Anaeromyxobacter diazotrophicus: one gene and its partner. Each later gene encodes a partner of the first gene's protein in a complex. Links are inferred from orthologs where the notes say so. Each region holds a gene or a part of one and is shown on either strand. Other genes may lie near its edges.

What was found.
Region 2: the proteins of dnaX (region 1) and dnaN are in contact, whole or in part, in a cryo-EM structure (PDB 8GIZ), measured with the Escherichia coli proteins. The link is inferred for Anaeromyxobacter diazotrophicus from one-to-one orthologs.

Annotation. Positions count from the first base shown.
Region 1 is NZ_BJTG01000003.1:512,017-519,396, forward strand. Bases 2,716-5,581 are described here. They hold dnaX (DNA polymerase III subunit gamma/tau), read left to right. Parts: upstream 2,716-3,192; coding sequence 3,193-4,971; downstream 4,972-5,581. Other genes in these bases: HWY08_RS08320 (YbaB/EbfC family nucleoid-associated protein), read left to right, coding at 4,981-5,292; recR (recombination mediator RecR), read left to right, coding at 5,292-5,581. Outside these bases: HWY08_RS08285 (DsbA family protein), read right to left, coding at 1-242; HWY08_RS08290 (radical SAM protein), read left to right, coding at 407-2,209; tRNA adenosine(34) deaminase TadA, read left to right, coding at 2,240-2,689; more of recR, read left to right, coding at 5,582-5,888; HWY08_RS08330 (roadblock/LC7 domain-containing protein), read left to right, coding at 5,944-6,423; HWY08_RS08335 (GTP-binding protein), read left to right, coding at 6,426-7,013; HWY08_RS08340 (CBS domain-containing protein), read right to left, coding at 7,017-7,380. UniProt on the Escherichia coli protein: Part of the beta sliding clamp loading complex, which hydrolyzes ATP to load the beta clamp onto primed DNA to form the DNA replication pre-initiation complex.
Region 2 is NZ_BJTG01000005.1:226,864-234,220, forward strand. Bases 1-2,843 are described here. They hold dnaN (DNA polymerase III subunit beta), read left to right. Parts: upstream 1-778; coding sequence 779-1,909; downstream 1,910-2,843. Other genes in these bases: dnaA (chromosomal replication initiator protein DnaA), read left to right, coding at 1-427. Also shown: gyrB (DNA topoisomerase (ATP-hydrolyzing) subunit B), read left to right, coding at 3,177-5,612; HWY08_RS12245 (archaemetzincin), read left to right, coding at 5,947-6,477; HWY08_RS12250 (hypothetical protein), read left to right, coding at 6,530-7,357. UniProt on the Escherichia coli protein: Confers DNA tethering and processivity to DNA polymerases and other proteins. Acts as a clamp, forming a ring around DNA (a reaction catalyzed by the clamp-loading complex) which diffuses in an ATP-independent manner freely and bidirectionally along dsDNA.

The DNA of each region.
Region 1 (7,380 bases):
ACCAGCGACGCCATCCGCGGCGCGTGCTTGCAGCCCTTGTGCTCGCGCAGGCAGCCCGCGAGCGTGTGCGGGCACCCGCAGTGGCAGAACTCGTCGGCCGCCACGCGCCGCACCACCTCGGCCTGGGCCGGGGTGAGGCCCGAGAGATCGACGCCCGGCAGCTCGTCGGCGGCCGGCGCCGCGGCCGCGGGCGCCGCGGCGGCGAGGAGGAGGGCGAGGGCGGCGCTGGGGAATAGGGGCATGGGGCTGGCCGCGTGGATTGTAGTGGCTCGGGGCCGGAGTTCCGAGCCGTCCGGGCCGCGGAGCGCTCGTGTACTCCCGGGCGGGGCGAGGAGGCAAATGCGCCCGGTGGCGTCCGCGCCGCCCGCGGGGTAGGTTCAGCGCCTCATGGAGCGGAGCCGTCCAGATGCGTAGGGCGGGGGTGGGTCCCCCGCCGCCCGGCGCCGCGCCGCTCGAGCGCGGCGCGGTGCGGAAGGACCCCGGCGGCAAGCTGCGGGTGGCGCTCGTCTACCCGAACACCTACCGCGTCGGGATGGCCAACCTCGGCCTCCACGCCGTGTACCGGCTCTTCAACGCCCACCCGCGCACGGCCTGCGAGCGCGCCTTCCTGCCCGAGGCGCCGGACGAGGCGCCGCGCACCGTCGAGTCGGGCCAGCCGCTCGCCGACAACGACGTGGTCGCGTTCTCGCTCTCGTTCGAGGAGGACTACCGGCACGTCCTCGCGCTCCTCGACCGCGCCGGGCTGCCGCTCCGCGCCGCCGACCGCGACGCGCGCCACCCGCTGGTTGTGGCGGGCGGGATCGCGGTGCAGATCAACCCGGAGCCGGTGGCGCCCTTCTTCGACCTGCTCCTGGTGGGCGAGGGCGAGGAGCTGTGCGCGCCCTTCCTCGACCAGCTCGCGGGCGGCGCCCGCGACCGCACGCGCCCGGCGCTCCTCGCCGAGCTGGCGCGCCTGCCGGGCAGCTACGTGCCCTCGCTCTACGAGGTGGAGTACGCCGACACCGCCGCGCCCGCGGGCGCCTGGGTGACGCGGTTCGAGCCGAAGGAGGGCGCGCCGGCGCGGGTGGTGCGGCGCTACGTCGAGGACCTGCGGACCGTCCCCACCTCGCGCGTGGTGGACTCGCCCGACGCGCAGTTCGGCGACCTCTTCCTCACCGAGGTGGCGCGCGGCTGCCTCTGGGGGTGCCGCTTCTGCGCCGCCGGCTTCGTGCAGCGACCCTACCGCGAGGTGGACCTCGAGACCCTCCGGGCGGAGGCGCGCCGCGGCCTCGCGGCGGGGCTGCGGGTGGGCCTGGTGGGCCCGGACACGAGCGACTACAGCGGCCTCGACGCGCTCACCTGCTCCATCGCCGAGGAGGGCGGGACCTTCAGCCCGTCGTCCCTGCGGGTGGACGCCATCACCCCCGCGCTGGCGGGGCGCATGGCAGCCGGCGGCGAGCGCTCCATCACCCTCGCGCCGGAGGCCGGGACCGAGCGGCTGCGCCGGGTCATCAACAAGGACTTCCCGGACGACCTGGTGGTGAAGGCGGCCGAGCACGCGCTCGGGCAGGGCATGCAGCACGTGAAGATGTACTTCATGTGCGGGCTGCCCACCGAGACCGACGAGGACGTGCTCGGGATGGCGCGCCTCGCCGTACGCATCCGCGAGGAGGTCATGCTTCCGCGCGCCAAGGCGACCGGGCGCATGGGGCGCCTCTCGCTCTCCGTGAACCCCTTCATCCCCAAGCCGTGGACGCCGTTCCAGTGGGCGCCCATGGCGGAGCGGGGCTGCCTCGAGGCGAAGCGCAAGCTCCTCGAGCGCGAGCTGCGCCCGCGCGGCATCGACGTCGAGATGATGAGCCCGCGGGAGGCGTTCCTGCAGGCGCTGCTCTCGCGCGGCGACCGCCGCGTCGCCGACCTGCTGGAGCTCGCCCACCGCGAGGCGGGCGGCGACCTCAGGAAGGCGCTCGCGCGCTGGGGCCACGCCCCGGAGTACTTCGCCAGCCGCGAGATCGGCGTGGACGAGGCGCTCCCCTGGGACTTCCTCGACCAGGGGCTCACGAAGAAGTACCTCGCCCGGGAGCTCCGGCGCGGCGTGGGCGCGAAGGTGACCCCCAAGTGCCAGGTCGAGACCTGCCGCGCCTGCGGCCTCGCCTGCGCCGACCACCCGGAGCTCCTCCAGCCGCTGCGCCCGCCGGCGCTCGCCGCCGGGCCGCTCGCCGGCGGGTGAGCGCCGCGGGGCGGTGGTACAACCTCCGCCGTGACCGTCGAGGAGGCCATGGACGAGGCGCTCGCGCTGGCGCGCGCCGCGGGGGAGGCGGGCGAGGTGCCGGTCGGCGCCGTGGCGCTGCACGAGGGCGCGATCGTCGGCCGGGGCGCGAACCGGCGCGAGACGGACCGCGACCCGACCGCCCACGCGGAGCTGCTCGCCATCCAGGAGGCGGCCCGCGCCCTCGGGCGCTGGCGCCTCGCGGGCGTGACCCTGGTCGTGACCCTCGAGCCGTGCGCGATGTGCGCCGGCGCGATGGTGCTCGCCCGGATCGACCGGCTCGTCTACGGCGCGGACGACCCCAAGGCGGGCGCGGCGGGCTCGCTCACCGATCTGACCGCGGATCCGCGCCTCAACCACCGCTTCCCGGTGGAGCGCGGGCTCCAGGCGGAGGCGTGCAGCGAGCTCCTCAAGGCGTTCTTCCGCGCCCGGCGGGGGTAGGCGGAGCCGTCCGGCAGGAAAATCGCGCTTGGCGCTTGGCGCCCCGAAGGAAATCGGCTAGATCGGCCGGCGGAGAGCTGGCCGAGCCTGGTCGAAGGCGCCTGACTCGAAATCAGGTGTACCGGCAACGGTACCGGGGGTTCGAATCCCTCGCTCTCCGCTTCTTTCCCTTTTATCCCTGGGCAGCCAGGGCAGTTCGGGAGAGGTGACCGAGCGGCCGAAGGTGCACGACTGGAAATCGTGTGTCCGGGGAACCGGACCGTGGGTTCAAATCCCACCCTCTCCGCCACAAGTCGTGGCAGCAGCAGAGCCGGTCCAGAATCCTCGGGCGACGTGGGGGCTTCCAAACCCCGCCAGGCCCGGAAGGGAGCAACGGTAGGAGGTCTTCCGTGCGCCCGGGGATTGTGGACCGGCTCGTTTCGTTTTCATCGGGGCCGCTGCCTCGCCCTGCGCGCCTTCCTTCCGGGTACTAAAGCTGGTACCTCCAATCCCCGGTCCCGGCCATGGCTTACCTCGTCCTCGCGCGCAAGTACCGCCCTCAGACCTTCGAGGAGATGTCGGGCCAGGAGCACGTGGTCCGCACGCTCTCGAACGCGCTCAAGAGCGGGCAGCTCGCGCACGCCTTCCTCTTCACCGGGCCGCGCGGGGTGGGGAAGACGACGAGCGCCCGCCTGGTCGCGAAGTGCCTCGACTGCGTGGAGGGGCCGACCGCCACCCCGTGCGGCGTGTGCGCGCCCTGCGTCGAGATCGCCGAGGGGCGCTCGGTCGACGTGATCGAGATCGACGCCGCCTCCAACAACGGCGTCGACAACGTCCGCGACATCGTCGAGGCGGTGAAGTACCGGCCGGCGCGCGACCGCTTCAAGGTCTTCATCGTGGACGAGGTCCACATGCTCTCGGCGGGCGCGTTCAACGCGCTCCTCAAGACGCTGGAGGAGCCGCCGGAGCACGTGAAGTTCGTGCTCGCCACCACCGACGTCCACAAGGTGCCCGAGACCATCGTCTCGCGCTGCCAGCGCTTCGACTTCCGCCGCCTCACCCAGCAGCAGCTCGTGGCGCAGCTCCGCAAGGTGGCGGACGCCGAGCGGCTCGCCGTCTCCGACGCGGCGCTGGCGCTGGTGGCCCGGAGCGCCGAGGGCGGCATGCGCGACGCGCTCTCGATGCTCGACCAGGTGCGCGCCGCCTGCGGGGACAGCGCCTCCGACGCGGAGGTGGCCGAGGCGGTGGGGGCGGTGGACGCCGGGGCGGTCGGCCGCATCGCGGGCGCGCTCGTCGGCCGCGACGGCGCGGCGGTGCTGGCCGAGCTGGCGGGCCTGCACGCGCGCGGGCAGGAGATGAAGCGGGTCGCCGAGGAGCTGGTGCGGCACCTGCGCGACGTGGTCGTGGCGAAGCTCGTGCCCCAGGCGCCGCTCGACCGGACCGACGCGGAGCGGCGCGAGGTGCTGGCCCAGGCGGAGGCCGCTCCCGCCGCGCAGCTCACGCGGCTCTTCGACCTGGTGCAGGCCGCGGTGGCCGAGGTGAAGGTCGCCGAGCAGCCGCGCTACGCGCTCGAGGTGGCGCTCCTCAAGGCGTGCTTCCTGGCGCCGGGGGCGGAGGTGCAGGAGCTCCTGGCGCGGCTCGACGGCCTCGGGACCGGCGGCGGCGCGCCGCGCGGCGGCAGCGGCAGCGCGCTCGCGGGCGGGACGCCGGGGTGCGCGGCGGGGACGAAGCCGTCGGCTCCGGCCGCCAGGCCGAGCTCGACCGCGACGGCGGCCGCGAGCTCGACCGCGACTTCGACCGCGACCTCGATGGCGAAAGCCCCCGCGCCCCCGGCCGCGCCCCGAGAGCCGGCCCCGAGCCCGTCCTCGGGCGCGAAGGACGACCCCGCCGCCCCGGCCGCCGACCGCTGGCGCGCCGCCGTGGCCGAGGTCGAGCGGGCGAGCCCCGCGCTCGCGAACGCCCTCAAGCACGCCGTGCTGACCGGCCTCACGGACGGCGAGGTGGCGGTCCGGATGTCCCCCGGGATGCCGCTCTCCACCGTGGAGCGGCGCCGCGCCGACATCGAGGCGCTCTTCGCGCGGCACTTCGGGCGGCCGGTCCGGCTCGAGCTCGCCAAGGCGCCCCCCGGCGCCGAGCCGGCCGCACCCTCTCCCGCCGCCGCGCCGCAGTCGCTCGCCCAGGCCGAGCAGGCGGAGCGCGCCGCCCGCACCTCCCGCGTGACCGGCGCCGCCCGCGCCCACCCCGGGATCCAGCAGGCCACCCGCATCCTGGACGGCGAAGTCACGAAGATCGAGGAGCTCTAAATGCCAGGCATCGACATCCAGCACCTCATGCGGCAGGCGCGCAAGCTCGAGAAGGCCATGGCCGACGCGCGCGCCTCGCTCGACCAGATCGCCGTCGAGGCGGAGAGCGGCGGCGGGCTCGTCAAGGTGAAGATGGACGGGCGCTGCAACCTGCTCAAGCTCGAGATCGACGCCAAGGCGATCGACCCGGCCGACAAGGGGATGCTCGAGGACCTCGTCACCGCCGCCGTCAACGCCGGCGCGGAGAAGGCGCGCGCCGCGGCGGACGAGCACCTCAAGAAGTCCACCGGCGGCATCCAGGTCCCGGGCCTGCCCTACTAGTGTCGGTCGCGGATCCCATCGCCCGGCTCGTGAAGGAGCTGGCGCGGCTGCCCGGCATCGGCGAGAAGACCGCCCAGCGGCTCGCCTTCCACATCCTCAAGGCGGGCGCCGGGTACGCCGGCGAGCTCGCCGGCGCCATCACCGGCGTGGTGCGCGACGTGAGGCTCTGCTCCTCGTGTCAGACGCTCACCGACAAGGACCCGTGCGCGCTGTGCGCCGACCCCCGCCGCGACGCGCGGACGATCTGCGTGGTGGAGGGCGTACCCGACCTGGTGGCCGTCGAGCGCACCCATGAATACCGGGGCCGATATCACGTGCTGCACGGCGCGCTCTCCCCGCTCGACGGCGTGGGCCCCTCCGAGCTCAAGATCCGGGAGCTGCTCCTGCGGCTCGAGCAGAGCCCGGTGGACGAGGTGATCGTCGCCACCAACCCGGACGTCGAGGGGGAGGCGACGGCGCTCTACCTCACCAAGCTCCTCAAGCCGCTCGGCGTGAAGGTGACCCGCATCGCTCAAGGCGTTCCCATGGGCGGCGATCTGGAATACGCTGATCAAGTGACGCTCGCGCGTGCGCTCTCCGGCCGCCGCGAGCTCTAGATCCCCGAGCAGCGGCTCTCGAGTCGAAAGCGTCTTCGCGAGGAGCGAGAGGTCCATGAACTCAGGGCTGGTGATGTACGAGGAGGAATTCCGGCTCATCGCCGGGATCTGCGACCGCCTCACGCGCGACGCCAACGCGAAGGTGGTCTTCCTCATCGACAAGAACGGCCAGCTCATCGCCTCGAGCGGCCAGGCGCAGAACCTCGACACGACCTCGCTCGCCTCCCTCACGGCGGGCAACGTGGCGGCCATGGGCGGCCTCGCCAAGCTCCTCGGCGAGAAGGAGTTCCCGAACCAGTTCCACGAGGGGGAGCGCGAGTCGCTCCACATGAGCATCGTGGGTGGCCGGGTGGTGCTGGTGGTCATCTTCGACGCGAAGAGCTCGCTCGGCCTGGTGCGCCTCCGCGTGAAGAAGGCGGGGGAGGAGCTCGCGAAGGTGTTCGAGGCGCTGGCGCAGAAGCAGGCGACCCCGGGGACGCAGAGTCCGTTCGCCGAGATCACCGACGACGACATCGACCACCTTTTCAGCGAGTAGACATGAGCTTCATCAACTACAGCTCGCGCGAGATCAACTGCAAGATCGTCTACTACGGCCCCGGGCTGTGCGGGAAGACGACCAACCTCCAGTACGTCTACGCGAAGACCAACCCGGACGCGAAGGGCAAGATGATCAGCCTCGCGACCGAGACGGAGCGCACGCTCTTCTTCGACTTCCTGCCGCTCTCGCTGGGTGAGATCCGCGGCTTCAAGACCCGCTTCCACCTCTACACGGTGCCGGGCCAGGTCTTCTACGACGCCTCGCGCAAGCTCATCCTGAAGGGCGTCGACGGCGTCGTCTTCGTGGCCGACTCGCAGATGGAGCGCATGGAGGCGAACCTCGAGTCGCTCGAGAACCTGCGCGTCAACCTGGCCGAGCAGGGCTACGACCTCGACAAGGTCCCGTACGTCGTCCAGTACAACAAGCGCGACCTGCCGAGCGCCATCGGGGTGGACGAGCTGCACCGCGCGCTGAACCCGAAGAACGTCCCCGAGTTCCCGGCGGTGGCCCCGACCGGCGTGGGCGTGTTCGACACGCTCAAGTCGATCGCGAAGCTGGTCCTCACCGAGCTCAAGAAGGCCGGGTAGGCCTCACTCGATCGGCAGCCACGACGGGCGCGCCAGCCGCCCCGGATCGTGGCAGCGCTCGAGCACGTCCACCGCCAGGCCGCGGGCGTGGAGCGACAGGTCGTCGGCGCTCAGCACGCCGACGAGCCGCTCGGCTCCGTCGAGCACCAGGATCCGGCGGACCGCGTGCTCCTCCATCTGCCGGGCCGCCTCGCCCAGCGTGTCGTCCTCGTGGCAGAGGACGAGCCGCGGCGTCATCGCCTCGCGCACCACGGTGCGGCGGGGATCGCGGCCGGGCGCCACCGCCCGGACCACGACGTCGCGATCCGTGATCGCCCCGACGAGGTGATCGTCCTCGCGCACCGGCAAGAATCCCACCCCGCACGCC
Region 2 (7,357 bases), on another replicon or contig:
CACCCACATCAAGTCCAACGTGCGCGAGCTCGAGGGGGCGCTCATGCGCGTGGCGGCCTTCGCCTCGCTCAAGAGCGAGCCCATCAGCGAGAGCCTGGCCCGCGACGTGCTCGGCGACGTCATCCCCCCGCCGGGCTACAAGCCGTCCATCGAGCGCATCCAGGAGGAGGTCGCGAAGTTCTACGACCTCACCGTGGCCAAGCTCACCAGCCCGAACCGCGAGCAGAAGATCGCCCTGCCGCGCCAGGTGGCGATGTACCTCTGCCGGACCCTGGCGGGCGAGACGCTCCAGCAGATCGCCGACAAGTTCAACAAGAAGGACCACACCACGGTCATGGCCGCCGAGAAGCGCATCCGCGAGCTGCTCGAGGCGGACGGCAAGGTCAAGGCCGAGGTGGAGACGCTCGCGGCCCGCCTGGCGCCCTGAGCCCCTCCCAGCCCCGCCTCACCACCTCCGTCCGGCCTCGCCGGCGACGAGGGCCGCGGCGCGTCCGGGGGCTGCCGGGCCCGGGCCGGCCGCCGCGCAAGGCCTGCGCTCGCTTCACCATGAGCGTACGTGAGCGAGTGCGTGGACAGCGGCCGGGAGAGCGTGCGGACTCGCTGTCGTGGCTTTGTTGACGGGCCGGTCGGCAGCGCGCTACACAACTTGTTCCGATCGGGATCCCACAGGCCGTCCCGATCGCTTTCCTTCGTGGTCGCGCGGCCTCAGGCTCGTTCTCCACATCTTCGCGTCGCCTACGTCTACGACGAAGAGAAGAAGAAAAGAGGATCTCTTCTCATGGAACTGAAGATCGGCGTCCAGGAGCTCTCCCGCGCGCTCTCCCGCTCGCAGGGCATCGTCGAGAAGAAGAGCACGATGCCCATCCTCTCGCACGTGCTGCTCGAGGCGACGAAGGGCGGCCAGCTCTCGGTCTCGGCCACCGACCTCGACATCTCGGTCTCGTCCGAGCACGCCTGCGAGGTCCTGAAGGAGGGCCGCGCCTGCGTGCCGGCCAAGCAGCTCTACGAGATCGTGAAGGCGCTCCCGGAGAAGGACGTCCTCCTCAAGCGCGCCGCCAACAACTGGCTCGAGGTGAAGAGCGGCTCGGCCGAGTTCCGCATCGTCGGGCTCGCGGCCGAGGACTTCCCGGCGCTACCCCGCTTCGAGAAGGTCCAGCTCGTCACGGTGCAGCCGCGGCAGCTGCTCGAGCTCATCGAGCTCACCTCCTTCGCCGCCTCCTCCGACGAGACCCGCTACAACCTGAACGGCGTCTTCTTCGAGCCGGCCGACGGGTCGCTGCGGGCGGTCGCCACCGACGGCCACCGCCTGTCTCTCGCCGAGCGGCCGCTACCGGGCGACTTCCACGTCAAGAAGGGCGTCATCCTGCCGCGCAAGGGCCTCACCGAGATGAAGAAGCTCCTCCTCGACACGGTCGAGGGCGAGACCAAGCTCGGCTTCATCGAGAGCTCGGCGGTGCTGCGCCGGCCCGGGGTGAGCCTCGCCATGCGCCTCATCGACGGCGCCTTCCCCGACTACCGCCAGGTCATCCCCAAGGCGGGAGAGAAGCGCTTCACGGTGGGCCGGGAGCGGTTCCTCGACACCCTGCGCCGCATCTCGCTGCTCTCCTCGGACAAGGCGCACGCGGTCAAGCTCGAGCTCGAGGCAGGCCGCCTGCGGGTCCTCTCCCAGAACCCCGACCTGGGCGAGGGGCGCGAGGAGGTGCCGGTCGAGTACCAGGGCGAGCCGCTCAAGATCGGCTTCAACGCCCGCTACCTCATGGACGTCCTCGGCGCGATGGTGAACCTCGAGCCGGTGGCGGTGCAGGACGTGGCGATGGAGCTCGCGGACGACCTCTCCCCCGGCGTGGTGAAGCCGGCCGGCGAGAGCGCCACCGCCTTCACCGCCGTCGTCATGCCCATGCGCATCTGAGGGCGGTACGCGGCTCCTCACCGTCGAGGTCCAGGACTTCCGGAACGTCGCGGAGGCGCGGCTCGCGCCGTCGCCGCGGGCGACCGTGCTCCTGGGCGAGAACGGGCAGGGGAAGACGAACCTCCTCGAGGCCGTCTACTTCGCCTGCACGCTGAAGCCGCTGCGCGCCGCACGCCTGGCCGAGCTGGTGCGCTTCGGCGCCGAGCGCGCGCTCGTGGCGGCCGACGTGGAGGGGCCCGGCGGGGCGCGCCGGGTGGCGGTCGAGGTCGCGGCCGGCGTCCGCACCGCCTCCCTGGACGGGAAGCCCCAGGAGCGGCTCGACGCCTACTTCGAGGGCCTGGCGGCGGTCTGCTTCGCCCCGGACGACCTCCTGCTCGTGAAGGGCGGCCCCGACGCGCGGCGGCGCTTCCTCGACCGCGCCGCCTTCAACCGCTGGCCGGCGGTGCTGGCCGAGGCGCGCGACTACGTCCGGGCGCTCCGGGCCCGCAACGCCGCCCTCCGCGCCTCGGCGCCGGAGGTCGAGGTGAGCTTCCGCGGGCCGCTCGTCCGCACCGGCGCGCGGCTCCTCCGCCGCCGGCTCGAGCTCCTCGGCGAGCTCGCCCCCCGCGTCGCGGGCGCCTACGCCGAGATCTCGGGCCCAGGTGCGCCCTCCGCCCACCTCGGCTACCGCGCCGCCGCCGGCGTGGACGCGCAGGGCGACGAGGCGGCGCTCGCGGAGCAGCTCGCCGCCGCCCTGGAGGCGCGCGCCGGACGCGATCGCGAGCGGGGCTACACCTCGGCCGGCCCGCACATGGACGACCTCACCCTGGCCCTCGACGCGCGCGGCGCCCGCGCCTTCGCCAGCCAGGGCCAGCAGCGCGCGCTCGTGCTCGCCCTCAAGGTGGCCGAGATCGAGAACTTGCGGGCGGTGCTGGGGCGGCCGCCCTTGCTCCTCCTCGACGACGTCTCCTCCGAGCTCGATCCGCAGAAGAACCGCTTCCTGCTCGACTACCTGGGGCGCCTCCCGGGGCAGGCGTTCCTCACCACCACCGACCGCCGTCTCCTCGAGCCGGCGGCGGGTCCGGACACCGCCTTCTACCGGGTGGTGGCGGGCGCCTTCACGCGCGAGGATTGAGCTGTCATTCCGGGCTGTTGCAGCCTGGGCCGGCGAGGGCTTCCGCCTTGCTGGAGCACCGCCGCTCTGCTATAAATAACCGCTCCTAAGCCCCCACAAAAGCTCAGGAAACGCGAGGATCCCCTGGATACCGCCGAGAATACCGCAACCCCGCTGCCGAACGGCGCCGGGGCCGACGCCTACGGCACCGGCGACATCAAGGTGCTGGAGGGGCTCGAGGCCGTCCGCAAGCGGCCGCACATGTACATCGGCGACGTCGGCGAGCGCGGCCTGCACCACCTCGTCTACGAGGTAGTCGACAACTCCGTCGACGAGGCGATGGCGGGGCGCGCCGACCGCATCGACGTCGTCATCCACTCGAACAACTCCGTCACCGTGGTCGACAACGGCTCCGGCATCCCGGTCGGCCCGCACCCGACGGTGAAGGGGATGGACACGCTCGACGTGGTGATGACGAAGCTCCACGCCGGCGGCAAGTTCGAGTCGAACGCCTACAAGGTCTCGGGCGGCCTGCACGGCGTGGGCGTCACCTGCGTCAACGCGCTCTCCGAGTGGATGAAGGTGGAGGTCTACCGCGAGGGCAAGGTGTGGGCGCAGCGGTACGAGAAGGGCAACCCCACCGGCAAGGTCACCGCCGTCGGCGAGACCGAGCGCCACGGCACCAAGGTCACCTTCCGGCCCGACTTCGGGATCTTCGAGGCGAAGGAGTACAGCTTCGAGACCCTCTCCGGCCGCCTGCGCGAGCTCGCCTTCCTGAACGCCGGCCTCTTCATCAGCGTCGAGGACGAGCGCAGCGGCAAGAAGCACGAGTTCCACTTCAAGGACGGCATCCGCGAGTTCGCCCGCTACCTCAACAAGAGCCGCGAGGTGCTGTTCGATCCGCCCATCCACCTGCGCCAGGAGGTGGAGACGGAGCGCGGCGCCGCCACGGTCGAGATCGCGCTGCAGTGGAACGACGGCTACGACGAGAAGGTCTTCGCCTTCGCGAACAACATCCACAACCACGAGGGCGGCACCCACCTCATCGGCTTCAAGACCGCGCTCACCCGCACCATCAACACCTACGGGACGAAGAACAACCTCTTCAAGGATCTGAAGGAGGAGGTCCCGTCGGGCGACGACATGCGCGAGGGGCTCGCCGCCGTCATCGCGCTGCGCCTGCCGGGCGCGAGCTTCGAGGGGCAGACCAAGACCAAGCTCTCGAACTCGGAAGCGAAGACGATGGTCGAGACGATGCTGAACGACCGGCTCGGCGCCTGGCTGGAGGAGAACCCGCAGCTCGCGAAGCGCATTTGCGCCAAGGTGGCCGAGGCGGCCCGCGCCCGCATCGCCGCCCGCAAGGCGCGCGAGACGGTGCGCCGCAAGGGCGCGCTCGACGGCGCCTCCCTGCCGGGCAAGCTCGCCGACTGCCAGTCGCGCGATCCCTCCGAGAGCGAGATCTACATCGTGGAGGGCGACTCCGCCGGCGGCTCCGCCAAGCAGGGCCGCGACCGGCGCACGCAGGCCATCCTCCCCCTGCGCGGCAAGATCCTGAACGTCGAGAAGGCGCGCTTCGACAAGATGCTCGGCTCGGCCGAGATCGCGACCATGATCACGGCGCTCGGCACCGGCATCGGGCCGGAGGAGTTCGACGTCGAGAAGATCCGCTACCACAAGATCGTGATCATGACGGACGCCGACGTGGACGGGTCGCACATCCGGACCCTGCTCCTCACCTTCTTCTTCCGGCAGATGCCGTCGGTGGTGGAGAAGGGCTACCTCTACATCGCGCAGCCGCCGCTCTACCGGATCCAGAAGGGCAAGAAGGAGCAGTACCTGAAGGACGAAGCGGCCATGGACGAGTGGCTGCTCGCCCACGGCACCGAGAAGGCGAAGCTCGTCTCGGGCGAGACGGTGCTCGCCGGCGAGGACCTGAAGCGGCTCGCGCTCGACGCGCTCGCCTACCGCGCGCTCCTCGAGCGCGCCGACAAGCGGCGCGACAAGCGCATCATCGACGCCGCCATCCAGGTGGGCGACCTCGACCTCGCGCTCCTCAAGGACCACGCGCGCCTGAAGGAGCAGCCGGAGAAGATCTTCCAGCGGGCGCAGAAGCTCCACCCCGAGCTGGACGTGAAGTCGGCGCGCATCGAGCGCGACGTCGAGCACGACTGCGACGCGCTGGTGTTCGACACGCACGTGGCCGGCGCGCCGCGCCAGACGCGGCTCGACTTCGACTACCTGTCGGGCGCGGAGTGGGCGGAGCTCACCGAGCACCACGCCAACCTGGCCCAGATCGGCCCCGGCCCCTACAAGCTCGAGCTGGAGTCGGGCGAGGAGGAGGTGGGCGACGCCTTCCAGGCGGTGGAGGCGCTGAAGCGCGCCGCCAGCGCCGGCCAGACCATCCAGCGCTACAAGGGCCTCGGCGAGATGAACCCGGAGCAGCTCTGGGAGACCACCATGGACCCGGAGAAGCGCACCTTCCTCCAGGTGCGGGTGGACGACACCGTGGCCGCGGACGAGATCTTCAGCGTGCTCATGGGCGACGCGGTGGAGCAGCGGCGCGAGTTCATCGAGAAGAACGCGCTGGACGCTCAGAACCTGGACATCTGAGCGGGGCCCCGCCCGACACCGGGCGTGACCTTGGCGATCCGCAGGCGCGCTGCTACGCTCCGGAGTTAAGGCAGGCCTGACGGCCGCGAGGCCGGTGCGGGTGCCCGCGGCGGGCGCCCGGGAGCGGAGCACGAGCGTGTCTCGCAAAGAGGGTGAGCCGCCGTCGGCCAGCCAGGGCGCGCGCGCCCCGCACGGTCCAACTCTTGATGAGGCGTCGTCTAACGGCAGGACCGCGGACTTTGGATCCGCTCATGAAGGTTCGAATCCTTCCGCCTCAGCCAAGCCCGCGTCGGCCCGCCCCACCAACCAGCGCGCCGAGCTGCGCCCGCTGACCATGCCGGCGCGGGTGACGGTGCTGGCGGTCGGCAGCGTCCAGCGCCCGCTGCTGGCCGAGGTCGGGGCCACGCTCACCCACACCTTCGGCCCGGCCAGCCACCTCGGTCCGTCGCAGGCGACGCCGGTCTACGCCTTCAACAAGGACCGGCAGCAGTACCACTCGACGGCGGTGCTGCGACGGCTGGCGCAGCTCTCCCAGGCGGCGCTCGGGCCGGTGGTGGCGGTCACCGACGTCGACCTGTTCGTGCCGGACGCGCCGTTCGTCTTCGGCGAGGCGGACCGCGACGCGCGCACCGCCATCGTCTCGCTGTTCCGGCTCGGCCACGGCCCCGACGGCCGGCCCGCCGAGCCGGAGCGGCTCCGCCGCCGGCTGCAGGCCGAGTCGATCCACGAGCTCGGGCACCTGCTCGGCCTGTCGCACTGCCAGGACGCGCGCTGCGCCATGTTCCTCTCCCACAAGCCGTCCGACTCGGACCGCAAGCAGGCCGGCCTGTGCGCCGCGTGCCGGTCCGCGCTCGGGATGGGGTGAGGCGCGCGATGGCCTCCGTAGGGCGGGGGCTCGTCCCCCACCGCGGCTCGACATGAACCCGCTCTGCCAGCGCGGCCAGGCGAGCTGCGGCGCCTGCTGCGGGCTGTACAACCGCGCCGACCTCTCGCGCGAGGCCGCCGCCGCGCTGCTCGACCGGCGCACCGAGGCGCTCGCCGGGGTGCCGCGCACCGTCGAGGCCTTCCGCGCCGCCGCGGCGCGCCTCGGCGAGGACGAGGAGGCGCCGCTCTTCCCCTCCGTCCGCGTCTGCCCGCTCCTCGGCTGGCTCGACGCCGCGCGGACGCGCGCCGGCTGCCTCGCCCACCCGCTCGCCACCGGCGGCGCCGACCTGCGCGACTGCGGGGTCTACGACGCGCGCATCTGCGACAGCTTCCTCTGCCCCTCGCACAGCTGGCTCTCGGAGGAGGAGGCGGAGCTCGCCGCGGAGGCGTGCGCCGGCGATCCCTACCTCTACGGGCTCGTGGTGACCGACGTGCCGTTCCTGCGCGCCGCGCTCGAGGGGGTGGCCGCGCTCGCCGGCGCCCGGGTCGAGCGCCGCCACCTGCAGGACCCGCGCTTCCTCGCCGCGCTGCGGGCGCTGTTCGCGCTGAAGGAGGAGCTGGCGCCCGGGTCGGAGGGGCTCTTCGGCGCGTTCCGGGCCGGGCCGGACGGCGAGCCCTTGCCGCGCGCCATCGACTACGCCGCGCTCGGCCGGCCGGCGCCCTCGCCGCACGACGCCCTCCTCACCTGCGTCGGCGCCGATCCCCGCTCGGGGAACGACCTCGACGCGCTGGAGGGCGAGGTGCGGGCGCGGCTCGAGGCGTGCGCGGCGGCACTCGAGGCGGCGGGCGCTCGGGACCGGAGGCCCGCCCTACAAATCCGG